DNA from 3 places in the Peribacillus sp. FSL M8-0224 genome. Region 3 is predicted to be linked to each of the others. Evidence: riboswitches for the same ligand, from Rfam matches in the RefSeq annotation. Region 3 holds a riboswitch; each other region holds the start of a gene.
What was found. Region 3 has a riboswitch for cyclic di-AMP ahead of MKX49_RS27160 (cation:dicarboxylate symporter family transporter). Riboswitches for the same ligand answer to the same signal wherever they lie in the genome.
Positions count from the first base shown of each region.

Region 1: it holds a riboswitch for cyclic di-AMP, as region 3 does, so the genes downstream of both, MKX49_RS02605 (APC family permease) here and MKX49_RS27160 (cation:dicarboxylate symporter family transporter) in region 3, are expected to answer to the same signal.
Region 2: it holds a riboswitch for cyclic di-AMP, as region 3 does, so the genes downstream of both, MKX49_RS22005 (TrkH family potassium uptake protein) here and MKX49_RS27160 (cation:dicarboxylate symporter family transporter) in region 3, are expected to answer to the same signal.

Region 1 covers NZ_JBBOOJ010000001.1:542,388-547,786, reverse strand. The annotation lists gene MKX49_RS02605 (APC family permease) at 707-2,533, opposite strand; cyclic di-AMP (ydaO/yuaA leader) riboswitch at 2,671-2,816, opposite strand; gene MKX49_RS02600 (GtrA family protein) at 3,167-3,622, opposite strand; gene MKX49_RS02595 (glycosyltransferase family 2 protein) at 3,582-4,604, opposite strand; gene MKX49_RS02590 (DUF6044 family protein) at 4,620-5,399, opposite strand, start outside.
Region 2 covers NZ_JBBOOJ010000001.1:4,541,694-4,547,092, forward strand. The annotation lists gene MKX49_RS21995 (MFS transporter) at 1-1,143, opposite strand, end outside; gene MKX49_RS22000 (hypothetical protein) at 1,494-1,685, opposite strand; cyclic di-AMP (ydaO/yuaA leader) riboswitch at 2,015-2,157, shown strand; gene MKX49_RS22005 (TrkH family potassium uptake protein) at 2,310-3,635, shown strand; gene MKX49_RS22010 (potassium channel family protein) at 3,659-4,315, shown strand; gene MKX49_RS22015 (STAS domain-containing protein) at 4,436-5,269, opposite strand; gene MKX49_RS22020 (hypothetical protein) at 5,283-5,399, opposite strand, start outside.
Region 3 covers NZ_JBBOOJ010000001.1:5,559,204-5,564,602, reverse strand. The annotation lists gene MKX49_RS27170 (hypothetical protein) at 1-724, opposite strand, end outside; gene MKX49_RS27165 (hypothetical protein) at 1,053-1,232, shown strand; gene MKX49_RS27160 (cation:dicarboxylate symporter family transporter) at 1,256-2,518, opposite strand; cyclic di-AMP (ydaO/yuaA leader) riboswitch at 2,692-2,839, opposite strand; gene MKX49_RS27155 (efflux RND transporter periplasmic adaptor subunit) at 3,038-4,297, opposite strand; gene MKX49_RS27150 (hypothetical protein) at 4,312-4,974, opposite strand; gene MKX49_RS27145 (diacylglycerol/lipid kinase family protein) at 5,103-5,399, opposite strand, start outside.

The sequences.
Region 1 (5,399 bases), 5.0 Mb from region 3:
TGATGGCAAATTTAATGAGTTTTTAATTAATTCATCGGAGACGCTTGTTGAAAGACCGATGTAGGGGCAGTCTTTTTAATTCTAAGATTATCAGAAAGCAAACCTTATGTAGGCTTGCTCCTCCAGTTTGAGACAAAAGGGGTTCGGAAAACTTATCTTTTATCAAATGATGTTCCCAAACTCCTCAAGTATGGTTTCTAACTAAATGCTATAACAAAGCTGATTGTAGCGGAAGGTACGAGACTCCTGCGGGAAAAGCGCGTCTTGGGAGACCCCGCAGGCGTTAGACGAGGAGGCTCGCGGACCGCCCGCGGAAAGCGAGTGCCCTACGTTCCAATCAACGTCCAATTGTATAATTCATTAATAATACGTAGGCCCAATCATGAATACCGGGACCCACATTTGTAGACGGGAAACTTATCTTTCATCAAATGATGTTCCCAAACCAACACAACTTCAACTCCTCAGGTATGGTTCCTTACTACATACTATAACAAGGTTGAGTGGAGCGGGTGTACGAGACTTCTGCGGGAAAGCGCGTCTTGGGAGACCCCGCAGGCGCAAGCCGAGGAGGCTCGTCCACCGCCCGCGGATAGCGAGTTTCTTGAGTGGAAATCCACGTCCAAATTGTATAAGCCATAAAAAAATGTAGACAAACTCGATGAAAATCGAATTTGTCTACATTCTGTTCTATAAGATATGGAACTTACTTCTTTAAATGATATGGCACTGTCGTAACAACCACATTTCTTTTATAAAGTAAGTAAGCGCGAATCAGTAAACTTGATTGGTTATGAAGTATATTGTGCCAGCCCTTCTTCGGAATGAATTGGGGGATGATCACCGTAACTTTATAATTGGATTCACTAGCCTTATGTTCTACTGTATCCACAAATTTAGTTAGTGGCTGAATGATACTTCTGTAATAAGAATTCAGTGTAACAAGCCTTACATCCGGCTGCCATTTTTTCCATTTTTCTTCGAATTTCTTTTCATCATCTCTTTCAAAAGCGACATAAACGGCAATGACCTGATGTGCAGATAGAGATTTTGCATAATTTAAAGAGTTCTCAACCACATGAGTTATACCCGCAACAGGTACAATGATGATATTTCCTTCAATTGGTAAGATCGGCTCACATGTTGTAATCCTTAGTTGGTCTCCAACTGCTTCATAATGATTTCTAATTCGATGAAAAATTAAAATGATGATAGGTAAAAAAATCAAAACAGGCCAAACCTGACTAAATTTGGTTAAAAAGAATATCATCGTGACGATAAAGCTAATTATGGCACCAATTGAATTAATGGTTAATTTCATCATCCAGCCTTTTGGCTTTTCGCGAATCCATTTAACAATCATCCCGGTCTGGGATAACGTAAATGGGATGAATACACCAACCGCATAAAGCGGAATGAGATTTTCCGTATGTCCTTCAAATGCGACTATCAAGATGATGGATGCAAGTCCAAGTATGATAATTCCATTGGAATACCCTAAACGGTCCCCTCTGATCGTAAACGCCCTTGGTATGAATTTATCCTTCGCCAGATTTACCGCAAGCAAAGGGAAAGCCGAATATCCAGTATTTGCCGCAAGTATCAAGATCAATGCAGTTGTACCTTGAATGAAGAAATACATGAAATTCCGTCCAAAGATCCCTTCAGCAATCTGGGAGACGACCGTTACCTCTGCGCTAGGAACAATGCTTAAATAATAGGCTAAGAATACGATTCCCGAAAACAAAACAGCTAGTAAGGAACCCATCGCTACTAATGTTTTCGCAGCATTATTCGGTGCTGGATCTTTAAAGTTCGGGATTGCATTGGAAATCGCTTCGACTCCTGTCAATGCGGAGCTTCCTGATGCAAATGCTCTTAGCAGTATAAATAAACTGATGCCGGCTACCGGAGTCCCGATTGACGCATGCAATTCCGGTGAGACTCCTCCCGTCAGAATCTTGTAAATTCCAACCCCTATCAAGATGAACAAGGCTAAAACGAATAGGTACACCGGATAGGCCAAGACAGAGGCCGATTCCGTAACCCCCCTAAGGTTCAAGATAGTAAGTAGGATGACGAAAATAATGGCTATGAGGACATTATAGTCATGCAGGCCGGGAAAAGCGGACGTGATGGCATCCGTACCAGCGGAAACACTTACCGCGACAGTTAATATATAATCGACCAATAAGGATCCTCCAGCTATCAACCCTGGATTGACACCTAAATTGTTTTTTGAAACCACATAGGCTCCCCCACCATGTGGATAAGCGAAAATGATTTGTCTGTAGGACAAAATCAAAGCGGTTAACAGGATCAATACTCCAATCGCGATGGGGATTGAATACCAGAATGCCGCAGCACCGACCGTGATCAGGACAATCAATATTTGCTCCGGCCCATATGCAACCGAAGACAAAGCATCGGAAGATAATATCGCCAACGCCTTTGTTTTATTAAGCTTTTGTTCACCAAGTGCATTCGATTTTAAAGGTCTCCCGATCAAGAACCTCTTTATAGAAGATAACATTAAGAATTCACCACCAGTTTAATTTATAAGTTTATGTTTCCCAGCTGTAGCAAAAAACGAGACGGAACACAAAAATGCCTACAAGTCATAGCTAAATAGACCTGTAGACATCAATTTTTTTGTCTAACAAGCTCCACCTTCCTTCTCATATAACGCTTACGAGGTTAGCTGTCGGATTCGGACCTAAGAGTAGCCCTACCTTTTAAAGGATTCACCCCTTGGATTGTAAAAACAATCCCAATAACGGGTCCCCCGCACCATAAGGTTTAAGCGATTTAGAAATATGAAACTGTTGATTATCATACTCCCGTGAAATGGAAAAGTAAATGAAAATTTTGCACAGAAATAGAATTATTATTTATAAACGAGGCTTTATTCTTGACTTATATAACAAAAGTCATGCATACACATGATTCGAAGGTAGTAAAGGAGGAAAGTAAACGTCTGAAAGGAAGATATTCAAGAAGACAATGAACAAAGATAGATTCCCCAAAAGGAAAAATGAAGTAACGTGATGGATCAAGTAAAACAATCTGCCCCAGCTTGGATAGTCATTAAATCAGAATTTTCTCTTTCCGATTCCATTATTAATTCCCGTCCAATCGGGGGCATTATTCCACTGATCTACGCTAATCAGTTCCTTCCTTCTTGAATTGGCCTCAAATTGCTTTTTTTAAAGACAAAGTATTTCTGGCCAAGATAGTTAAGCACTGTATAAAAAATTGTTCCTATCAGAACAGCCAAATTTTGTTGTATGGATAAATGAACGGTTCCTTCCAGTGATTCTGCAATGGCTTGGCCTATAGAATAAGCGGCGGAATAACAAATCAGGATGACGCAAAAGAAACGGGCAACTCCTCGACGCCATTCTATATCGCTTTTAAAGGTAAAAGTCCTGTTCAAAAGAAAACTCGTTATAGCTCCCGTACCATTGCCGATAAAGGTGGAGATCCAGTAAGATAATTCAAGAACATTCATGAGAAAAAGCATGATGGAAAGTCCAACCGCTGTATTGACTATTCCAACCAATAAAAAGCGGATAAAGGAGTTAGTTTGTTTTAGATAGTTTTTCAATACTGTTCCGTTCATTGTCTAGTTGCTCCCGTTTTTTTAAATCGAGCGGATTAAATAGATCAAGATCAACAATATATTTAGGTCGGCGTTTGGATTCATTATAGATTTTACCTATATACTCCCCAATCAAGCCGACAGCAATCAACTGTAGTCCACCGATCAACCATATGGAGGTGATCAATGAGGTCCATCCAGTTTCGGTCTGCCCATAAAATTTCAACCATAAAAAGTAAGACCCAAAGAGTAAGCTAATGAAAAAGGAAAGACATCCTAGCCATAATACCAGCCGGATCGGTGTAACTGAAAAAGAAGTAATGCCATCAAGCGCAAAAGCAACCATCTTCTTAAATGGATATTTCGTTTCCCCAGCCAATCTTTCTTTACGGTCATAATAAACAGAGTCCGTCTTAAACCCAATGAGCGGTACAATCCCCCGCAAAAAAAGATTCGTTTCATCAAAACGTTCCAACTCCGTGATCGCCCTTTTGCTCATTAGCCGGAAATCGGCATGATTATAGACAAGGTTGACCCCCATCTTGTTCATCAATTTATAAAAACCTGTTGCAGATGTTCGTTTAAAGAATGAATCAAGGTCCCTTTTCTGGCGGACACCATATACGATTTCACATCCTTCATTGAATTTCCGAATGAATTCCGGGATGACTTGAATATCATCCTGTAAATCTGCATCAATGGAAATCACACAATCTGAGGCTTCCTTGGCTGTAAACAACCCAGCCAGAAGTGCATTTTGATGTCCAGCATTCCGGGAAAGCTTTAGCCCGCGAACATATTCATTATTAATCGTTTCTTTGTAAATGATCCTCCAAGTTTGATCCTTGCTCCCATCATCGACCAACAAAATTTTACTTTGACCGGAAACAACATTTTCATCGACCAACCCCCTCATCAATCCACAAAGCTGGGAAATGGTTTCCTGCAAAACGCTTTCTTCGTTATAACAAGGTACAACAATCGTTACAATCGGTGAATTCATTCTATTCCCCCCTTTTCACATGACTCTGTATAAATGAATTTTCCATACGCTTCCTTTTTTCGTAAAAACCCTATCCAGCAGCAATCCGTTTTCCTTCGCGTTGTTGATTGGGATGGCAGAAAATATATACGTACCGCCTAATCCTTTAAACGCATCCATGTTGAGGTCCAAATTTTCCAGCTCTTTCTTCGAGCCTTTCTTGAACATATAATGCTTCCCAAGCTCATCGGTAAACAGGTAACAACGTCCTCCCCATTCATCAAAGTAGATTCTGATGTTTTTATTCTTAGCCAATTCGTTTTCAATTATTTGACGAAATTGATGTTTGTAAGAAAGCGGATAAAAATTGTTATAGCTATCGAGCGTGTAAAATCCATTATATTGAGCGATTGCGGGATGCAGCCCAATGCTGGCAACACGATACTCTTCTTGTGGACGGTCTATATGATCTTTTATTTCCTGAAAAAGGCTTTCTGAATAGAACTCTTTAAAAGAGGGTTTTTTATTGTGAGTGATCTCTTCATTAAAACCCATTAAAATCAGAATTTGAATGGCGATGAAAATAGAAAGGGTTTTCTTAGCATAGTCGCTGTGTTCCCAAATGATTTTTATCGCGAGGGCAAACCCTAAGTAAATTACCATCGGCCTTAAAAAGTGAAATCTGGCAAAATTAAAGGTATCCAGGGTATGGAACCTTTCCGTTAAAGGAAGCCAGCCTTTATAAAACCAAAATGCGTACCACGCTGAGAGCATAAAATTCAAGCCGAATAAAAAAACATATACCTTCTCCTGTCT
Region 2 (5,399 bases), 1.0 Mb from region 3:
GGAACCTGAAATCACCACGAACCGAATCGAAATGAAATGGGCTGAAACACCAACGATTGCGGTAGTAATGATGATCAATAAAGCTTCTAACAAGCCAAAAACACTTCCGACCCTGCCCATGATTTCCACAGGAATATTATTTTGATAAAAGGTTTGAAAGCCAGTGTTGGCAAAAGCCAATGCAAAGGCAATGATGAAAAATCCGATGGCGGCCAGTGAAAAGGAATTCGAAAAGGCAAAGATCATATAACCTATCGAGACAAATAAAGATCCAAGACCAATCATGTGCGAGATTTTCACTTTACTGATGAATACGGCATTGACTATGGCACCAACAATGATGCCTGCCCCGGCGACGCTTACAAGGAATCCGTAATCGCTGTCCGACAAACGGAGCACGGCCTTGGCAAACGCAGCTTCTTGGGAATCGATGGCCGTTTCCATCACCACCATGCAGCTGAATAAGAAATAAATGAGCATGATATAGGAAGATTTCCGGCTGAAGTCCAGGACGATGCCCCAATCCTTTTTCATGATGGTCCAAGACAGGTAATGATTGGATTGTTCAAGGCGATGATCCTTTTCAAGATTAGGCATGAATAGAGTGATGATACCGGATAACAATAAGGCAGCCGCGTTAATATAAATCGCTAAAACGGGCGTACCGATCAAGAAAAGGATACCCGCTAGCGCCGGTCCAATCAAAAAAGCTCCAGAATCCATTAAGCTTCGTAATGAATTAAATCGTTTCCTCTGTTCAATGGGTATTAATTTTGTTATATACGACCTAGATGCTGTTCCGAACATGGCCCCTGCCATATTGATCACGAAGACAAGGGAATACATGACCCAAATAGAAGAAGTCCAAGGCAGCAAGACTATGAATACCGTGCGAAATAGGTCAAGTGCCGCCATCAGGTTCCGCTTATTTATCCGGTCGATCACGCTCCCTGCCCACACATTCGTAAATATGGCAGCCATCGGTTTAACGATATAAAGTCCAGCTACCGCCAAGGCTGAACCAGTCATATCCAGAACGATTAAATTAAGGGCAATGAAATACACCCAAGAACCGAAGTTGGAGATACCTATTCCGCACAAAAGAATGGAAGGGTATTCCAGGATACCAATGCATTTTTTAATGTCATCGCTTCTCCCCCTTTGACCGAACAATAAAAACCCCGTCCCCAAAGCAATGCTTCTCGGGACGAGGTCAATTTGCGATGCCACCTTCATGTGTCACCATACATCCCCAACAATCCTCGGCTGCTCTCGGAAAGTGATTATTTCATTTTACTTTTCTTTACGTCCACATTAGGTATTACTAAATTTTAACATTAATGGTTAAATGCTGTAAATAAAGCAAAAAAACTCATTCAAAATAAATGAGTTTAAAAGCAAAACAAGATATGGATTTTTCGCTCACCGTTCCTGGATAGAACACAGGGATTACAATAATTGAATACCGCTAATGAATGTTGGAATCAGTTGATTTACCTTGGGGAAAACAATTTTAAAAACGGATTCTTTTTCTTATCCGTTATCCTTAATTCATTCATGATGATTTGATCCTCATGATCGGCTATCCATTTCCTTAGTGCATCTTTATCCTGGCATTGTGTTAAATATGTTTGGCCACCCTTGCCTGTAGCATTAATAACATATCTATTGAACGTCTTCTCCATAATTGCCCGCCTTTTTAATAAAATGTATTGAATTTAACTAATAATGTACTGCTTTTTCCTTTATCTTTTACAAAAGAAACATAATATATCTATTACAAATTTTGATTGGCAATAGCATGTTCTGCTTGAAATTATTGAATAAAGTACATCGATGCCGGTTATCATAATTGGATTAATCGAACCTATCATAATGTGCTAACTAATATTTGTCAATACGTTTTTTAAATGTAAATAAAACGTAAATTTTCAGTTTTGTTAAAGAAATATTTTTTTACGATTTAGGGGTTTACAACTGCTAAATGATGGGAGTAGAATACGTTTATCAATTTAATGCATTTCGGCCAAAACTCATGGAAAATGAGTACGGAGGACCCAATCATTTGGGGTTAATTCTGCCTTGCAGAAGGGATGAGATCAGCTCTTTCGCCATCCTACCCGTCAGCTAACTTCGTCGGCTAAAGCGAAGGAGGTCATAAGACCGCCTATTTCGGAAGCTTTTTTTGCACGCTTTTTGTAGCAATACAGCTATTCGATGTTTTCGCAGGTCTTTTTATTATGCCTTTAAAAAGATTCAAAAAGCAGATTGATGATTAAAAGTCATACAGTAGGGATGATCATTTGAGAATGACAAAATTGGATCCGCCAAAAATACTTGTACTCGGCTTTGCCATCCTGATACTTATCGGGGCCTATTTATTGACCCTGCCGATTTCCACAGAAAATGGCGATGGTCTTTCTTTTCTGGATGCTTTATTCACCTCGACTTCCGCTACATGTGTAACAGGACTGGTCGTTGTGGATACGGGATCGACCTTCACCACTTTTGGTGAGTTGGTCATCTTAACACTGATTCAGGTAGGCGGCTTAGGGTTCATGACATTTGCGACATTTTTCTTTTTATTATTAGGCAAAAAGATTTCTTTAAAAGGCAGGTTAGTTCTGCAGGAGTCGTTAAATAATCTATCCATGGCGGGTGTAGTCAGATTAGTGAAACGGCTTTTAATTTTCACGGCCATCATTGAGGGCATGGGTGCCCTTATCTTATCGATTCGCTTTTCTTTTGACATGCCAACCGGCAAGGCGATCTATTACGGTGTTTTTCATTCCGTCTCAAATTTCAATAATGCCGGCTTTGACTTAATGGGGGAATTCAGGAGTTTGACCCCATATGTATCGGATCCATTCGTAACCCTTACCGTTGCCTTCCTCATCACGTTTGGCGGGATAGGCTTTATCGTGATGAATGAACTATACGAATATCGGAATACACATCGTTTATCCGTACATACGAAGATTGTTCTGACGACTAGCTTGACCCTTACGATTGCCGGCGCGATTTTAATCTTTTTATTCGAGTACGGCAATGCCAAGACATTGCAGCCTTTATCTTTCATGGGTAAAATGCTGTCGTCTTTATTTCAATCGGTATCACCACGGACGGCAGGCTCCAACACGCTGAATATCACTGATTTAACTCAGCCTGCATTACTGCTCATCATTTTCTTGATGTTCGTTGGGGCATCACCCGGATCGACTGGCGGCGGGATTAAAACGACGACATTGGCGACGATTGCCGGAACGGTTTGGTCACAGATCAAAGGTAAGGGTGATGTGGTCTTGTTCCGCCACCGCATCGTGAGTGAAACGATTTTTAAAGCATTATCCGTTACATTCATTGGTGTATTCGTGGTTTCCATCATCTCCATTCTGCTGACCATCACTGAAAGCGGAACTGACTTTTTGATGATTTTGTTCGAAGCCACTTCAGCTTTCGCCACCGTGGGACTTTCAATGGGTTTGACCCCGGAATTATCACCTGTCGGCCGGATGCTCATCATTTTCACGATGTTTGCAGGCCGTGTTGGCCCTTTGACTTTTGCCTTTGCTATCGCCATGAGGCGCAAGCCAGATCCGTTCCGACGTCCAAAAGGGAAAATCATGATTGGTTAATAATGAATGAAGGAGTGTAAAAGATGGGAAAACGACAATACGCCGTGATAGGTTTAGGCAGATTTGGAACCAGTGTGGCCCATAGATTATATACGGCAGGCCAAGAGGTTTTGGGTATTGATGTGAACGAGGAAAGAGTCGAGAATGCGGAACTGAACGTTACCCATGCAGTCATGGCGGATACGACCGAAGAAGAGACATTGAAAGCAATCGGAATCCGTAATTTCGATTGTGTCATCGTAGCCATCGGAAATGACATGCAATCGAGCATTTTAACTACCTTGCTTTTAAAAGAGCTTGGGATCAAAAAGGTCATTGCCAAAGCACTTAATAAAAATCACGGTCAGGTGCTCACAAAAGTCGGTGCCGACTGGGTCATCTATCCTGAGAGGGATATGGGGGAACGGGTCGCGAATCAGCTCCTTTCCCCTAATATGCTGAACTATATAGAGCTTTCTAAAGAATACAATATCGAGGAAATCATCCTCCCCATGAGCATGAAGGGAAAAAGCCTCAGGGAGCTTGATTTACGGGCAAAATATAATATCAGCGTCATTGCCATCGTGAGTAATGGAGAAATTATCATAGCACCGTCACCGGATCAGGATATCCATGAAAAAGATATGCTTTTAGTGGTTGGCAATAAAGAAGATCTGGCCGTCTTTGCCAATATTGAATAAAATCCGGCAGGTTCCGGCTCTTGCTCCTTTTGAAGGCTAATACATACGAGAAGACCGCCATAAGGAGGTCTTCTCGATGAAATTTATAACGAACATGCCCGTGCCCTGGATATGTATGTATTATTTTTTCGTACTGATCGCTTGGGCAAGAGTGGACTTTATCGTCACTTTATCAAAAGGAAGTTGAAGCTTAACGGCAGTCATGGCTATTTCCGGCCGAAGTCCTGAAAGGGTTGTTTGAATTCCGATCAAATGCAAGGATTCAATCAATTGAGACAGCTGGTGTGCGGATCCGCTATCTATTGCATGAACGCCGGATAGGTCAATGAAAAGTCTGGTGACATTTTTTTCAGCGCACTTTTGTAAGGTGTTTTCAAGCAAGGACATGCCCCTCGCCGTGTCAATATCTCCTATCAGGGGAAGCAATGCCGTGTTATCTTTAAGGGAAATGATGGGTGTGCTCAATTCATCGATCGTTGCCTGTTGGGCTTTCATAATTTTATTGGCATACCTATGATTCGCTTCCGTAAACCGCTCCATCACTTCACTGATCACCTTCACCACTATCCGATACCAGGAGTTTATTTCCTCCTGTGTATATTGATCTCCATGCAATTTCACAAACCGGTCAATATAAACCAGGTATTGCTCTTGCGTACGGAAAAACTCCCTCAATATAAAATAAATGGGTGTGTTTAAATGCTGCTCATCCTGACCGATCTCTTCAATCCAATCACCAAGCTGCTTAAAGAATTCCCTCTCCTCTGTATCAAAGACCTGAAAGAAACGTAAATGGAATTCATTATTTTGCTGCTTAAGTTTTTTAATCACTTTGGGATCGGTTGAGCTATATACACCCGCACTATCACTTTTATTCAATGATGCGTACCAATCCTCAGTCAATTGTGCTGCCACACCCAATAAAAAGGAATATAATTCTTTATTTACGTGCATAAACTCCTCCTATTTAGTTTTTTATAAAAAGCAATCTAACCTGAAAACGGCATTGCCAGGGAATTGAAATATTATCAACAAAGCAAGCATCGAAGAAAACCTCTTCCATACTTAAAACCTTATGCTCTCT
Region 3 (5,399 bases):
TAATAAATGCATCGGGCTCCTTACTATCTCTATCCGAAAAGGAATCATGCATCTCATCCATGTTTAAATAATCCCCTACGACCCATGCCGGTATCTCAATTTTCGTTCTAGTATACTTAACATCCCGAAAGGAAAAAACGAGCCCCTCTGCCAGAATATGAGCCAAAGAAGCAATGATTTCTGCAGGAATCGCCGTCAGCTCTTTTTTCTTTCTGATTCCAAGCCACGTCCTCTCTACTTTTAATGGCTCCAGCTTTAGCGGAATCAGACTTCCTAACATCATATAATATGTCGAAAGAGAACGAAAATAAATTTTATTGAACCAGCCATCATCCTGGGCAAGGTACACAAATTGGTTATTCAATTTACGGAAAAACGGGGGATCCAGATGGGTTTTAGCATGTCCTAAATATAAAAGTTCCGCTATTTCCCTTCCATCCAATTCATCCAGCCCTTCCGTTTCTTCAAAATCGATCCAACAGAAATCTCCATATGCCCGGACATTTTCTTTAACGAGCTTCGCAATAGCTTCAGATGAAGCGCTCTCAAGCAGGACATTCAAATTGTATTCCCCACCATCGAATTGATGTTTCAATAATAAGATCGAATCCAAGGTATACGGAAGCGAATTGACGAATTCACGAAAATTGAGTCCATTAAAAAGGACAAACCGTTCGGAAGCCTGCATATACATGTATAAGATATCATTGCTATCATTCTTCATAACCTGACCCCCTCCGAGCTCTCAATCAATAATGTTATTTTATCAAACTTTTGGAGTTTCACGTAAGTTATATAACCCCAATATTAATCATCATCTGCATCGTTTAAATAACATGAATCAAAATCCATTTTAACCAATAGGAAAAAATATAGAATTCGAAGAATGGATCATGAATGGTTTTATCATTCATTCACTCATTTCATGTGGCCGCTCCCCTTTATGCTGATGATCCCCAGCGCAAAATACCCGACATTAGTCAAATCAACGTATTTTTAAGCCTGAAGGTAGTTTCATTTCACAACACATGACCTTCTGGGAGGAAGAGGAAATGATTTGGTTTTGGGGTAAACAAGATGAAAGGCTTTATGAATTTGGGGGTATTTTGACATCCGGGAAGACGCGTCAAGAAGTAGTTCCCTCCATAACACCTGAAGGAAGCAGAGTTTTACAGTCATCGAGAAAAATTAAGGAAGCGCTTTTTCATTCAATAAAAAAAAATCCAGAGTGACATTTCACTCTGGATTTTTTGTATCAAGAAACTTGTTGTTCTAGTTCTTTTTTGGAAGGAGGGTTGAATTGACCTTCCCATTTAGAGATAACGATTGCCGCAAGTGAATTACCAATAACGTTTACCACTGTACGTCCCATATCAAGAATACGGTCGATACCGGCAATAAATGCAAGACCTTCAATAGGAATACCGACAGTTCCCAATGTCGCTAAAAGAACTACGAAAGATACACCTGGTACACCCGCAATCCCTTTGGATGTGATCATTAACACTAGCATTAGCGTGATTTGCTCATACATGCTTAAATCGATTCCATACATTTGAGCGATGAAGATAGCTGCTAACGCTTGGTATAATGTAGAACCATCAAGGTTAAAGGAGTATCCAGTCGGAATAACAAATGTAGCAATATGTTTCGGACATCCCGCTTTCTCCATTTTTTCCATGATTTTCGGAAGAACCGCTTCTGAACTTGCAGTAGAGAAAGCAAGAATCAATTCTTCTTTTAGAAGTTTAATCAAAGTAAAGATATTGAATCCTACAAATTTTGCAATAAGACCCAGAATGACAATTACAAAGAAGATCATTGTTCCGTAAACAGAAAGCGCTAACTTTCCTAATGGAATTAAAGATTCCAAACCGAACTTGGAGATAGTCACACCGATTAGTGCAAATACACCGATAGGAGCGAATTTCATGACCATGTTAGTTAGGTAGAACATTCCTTCAGCTACACCTTGGAAGAAACGGAATACTGGTTTACCCTTTTCACCGATGGCCGCAATACTTAGTCCAAACAACACGGAGAAGAAAATTATCGCTAGCATATCGCCTTCTACCATGGCTTTAACTGGATTGGATGGCACGATGTGTACAAGTGTATCTACGAACGATTCATGCTGCTTAGTTTCTGCTGTATCAACATATGTGGAGATATCAGTTTGTTCCAGGTTATTCATATTCACACCAGCACCAGGCTGGATGATATTCGCTGAAATTAAACCAACAGCAATCGCTATCATAGTTACGACAACAAAGTATGATAATGATTTAGCACCTAGTTTTCCTACCGCTTTCAAGTCACCTACACCGGCAACTGCAACGATAAGGCTGGATACGATGATCGGCACTACGATCATTTTAATCATTCGTAGGAAAATGTCTCCGAATGGCTGTAAAAAGCTTTGGGCCGACTCATTACCATAAAAAATGGCACCAACGATAATCCCTAGAATTAAACCAATGAAAATTTGGCTAGCTAAACTTAATTTGAATTTCTTCATTTACTTTCCTCACCTTCCATAAAGTCTTTGATGCAAAAACATTTTTGTCTCGGTAAGGGAAACAAGATACTAATAAAAAGAAAGTAATTTTTCTTTTTTTGAAAAACTCTGTCTTTACGCCGAAAAAAAAGACACTTCATGTGTCGATTTCTTATTGGCGTGAATATTCACACATGTTCCCTTAAAGACGCTGACGAGGTTAGCTGTCGGGTTAGGAATTGGAAACACAAATGCCCTTTCATTTCTGAATTCACCCCTAGCGGATAAAATCCACAAAAATGGGTCCCCCGTTCTTGGAATAAGATTAAGCGAGTTAACTTATAATAAAATATTATACTAAAAATGATAATCTGTAAATATTTATTCGCATCAGTTCTAGAAAAAATCTTTTAATATGTCTGAATATTCTGCATTAAAGGCTGTTGTATCTATAATTACGCTTCCCGATTTTTAATCAAATAAGTTATATCGATATAATTAATTCCTAATTTAACATCACCTCTCTTGTGAAAAAAGCGGTTATTTTTCCAGAATGCCAAGTAACAGATATCTTACTTTTTCCCTAGAGGTGAATTTTTTATAAGTTCCAGCTTTCACTTTTTCAAATTGAATCGGGGTAATAAAATAAGAATGGTTCTTCACTGCCGCATTCGGCTTCAGCAGGATGACGTCACCTACAGACGGTCCCTTTATGATTTCTTGCTTCCCTTCAGCCTTAAGACCTTTTGTAATGTAATGTTTATCCACATGGCCTTTATTAGTCAACTTGTAAATATAAGGCTGCTTTTGGTATTGTACGGCCTCTATCGGAATGGAGGGTACACCGGCTTTCTCATTGGTTATTACAGTAAGATTCACTTTCGATCCCACTAACAAAGGTTCCGTTTCTTCGCCTTCCGGTTCGATTAAAGCCTGAAATGGAAATCTGTTATTTTTTTTTAATGATGGCTCTTCAGCGGGATAGGAATGGATACGGCCTATCTTCCCTTTCAATGCCTTTTTTGAAACAGAGGAACTTGCTTTTATAGTCATGCCCACTTCAGCCTTTTTCATTTCCTCTTCGGAGAAATCCCCTTCAATTGCCATATTTGTCGAAACAATGGATATAATGGGATTATTCAGGTTTTTATTGATATTTTTAACGACACCATCAGCCTCGCTCGTCGTTACAATTGCATTGGACTGCTCCTCAATCGAACTTAATTTAGCATCAAGCATTTTCACTTTTTCATCCAACCTGTTTTTTTCTAGTTCCTGCTTGTACATTTCTTGCTCAATGTTACTTTTAATAAGATCTGAAGAGCTTGTCGTTATATCAATATTCAAGTTCTTTTCCACCGATTCATCAATTGCCGCTTCAGGTTCACTGATCACGGTCCCCTGATAAGACCTCAACTTCCCTATGTATTCCTCAATCCCTGCAATTTCCCCCTCCGCGGCCGTTTTCTCCGCTTCCAAATTCGCTTTAAGCGCATCAAGTTCGGTCGTCGTATACTCAAACAACGAGGAGCCAGCCGTAATCGCATCGCCTTCTTTTACAAGGAATTTCTTAAAATCATTTTTCTTGGCATCAAAATAAATATCATACTCTTCTACTGGTTTAATTACCCCATTTGTTTGAATAGTATCCGTAATTGTATCTTTTTTTACCTTAGTCCAGTTTTCAACGAAAACCGTCCGTTCCACTTTGCTTTCTTTTTTTTCAATAAGGTATAAGTTAACGGTTATTAACACTATCGACGCAATGGAGACCGTCGCTATTTTCCATTTACCGCTCATTCATTTCACCCGCTTTATACAAATACGCCTACTTGGATGTATCCTAAAAAGGCTTTAACAAACCATGTGGCCAAATACAATAGAACAATCATTAAAAGGACCATATAATTATTACGTTCTGTAAATTCCTTTAAATAAAAATATTGCAGAGCAATAATAAGAAATTGAAAAATGGTAATTTCGCTGAAAAAGTGAATGAAATAATCACTTCTGAGAAAATACTGACTGATGATCCCCAATGAAAAAGGATTGGCATCGCTGCCTAAATCCATTAAAACGAATAAGGGAATCAATAATGTTTTTTCTATTAATTGCAAGCCAAAAAGAATCATTTGAACGATAACTAATTTAATATAGGGGATATCAGTAACGATCCAAAAGAATAGAGCTGCTAAAAATATGTATATGGAAGGGTCGATTATTCCTGTTATTATATTGCCGCTCAAAATCAGCAACTTTGCTGCTTCGAATTCATTGGCGCTCATCTTCGTGATTTCTTTGGAGAATGATTCTGAACCAATGCCAAAATATCCCCCAACGGCGAATACTATAAGACTAAGAAAATATAAAACTATTAATTTCAATCCAAGCTTTGTGACTGCCTCTGCATTTTGCAGCTGATAACGACTCCGATAAGGCTCTAAAATGCCCTTTAACAATCCGACCTGGTACACCATAATTGGTCCTCCTGCAAAAAATGATATATCATCATACATTTTATCCTATTTTGGAAACAATTGCAGAAATAAGGAATGAATATACAAAAAAAACACATAAGCCTTTTCCTTCAAATGTAATCCTCATACTAATTTGGTGTTAATACTGACAAATGGTGGGCAAGGACTTTAATGCGCGAAGGAGTTTGTCTATAGTTCTCTCCATCCATATCCACATCAAGCGGCCTCTTGGATTCAATAGTCAAGGTACCTGCTTGTAAATAAGTCACCCCAGAGTCAGAACTCATATTTTCAGTCCATGAACGTTTCATCGCTATTATTTCTAAAAATGCACCAAGGCTTGCATTTTCCAAGATGGCAACGCCAAAGAGCCCATCGTCTGGACTAATCATGGGGAAAGGTAATAAATTAGTGCCGATAAAACA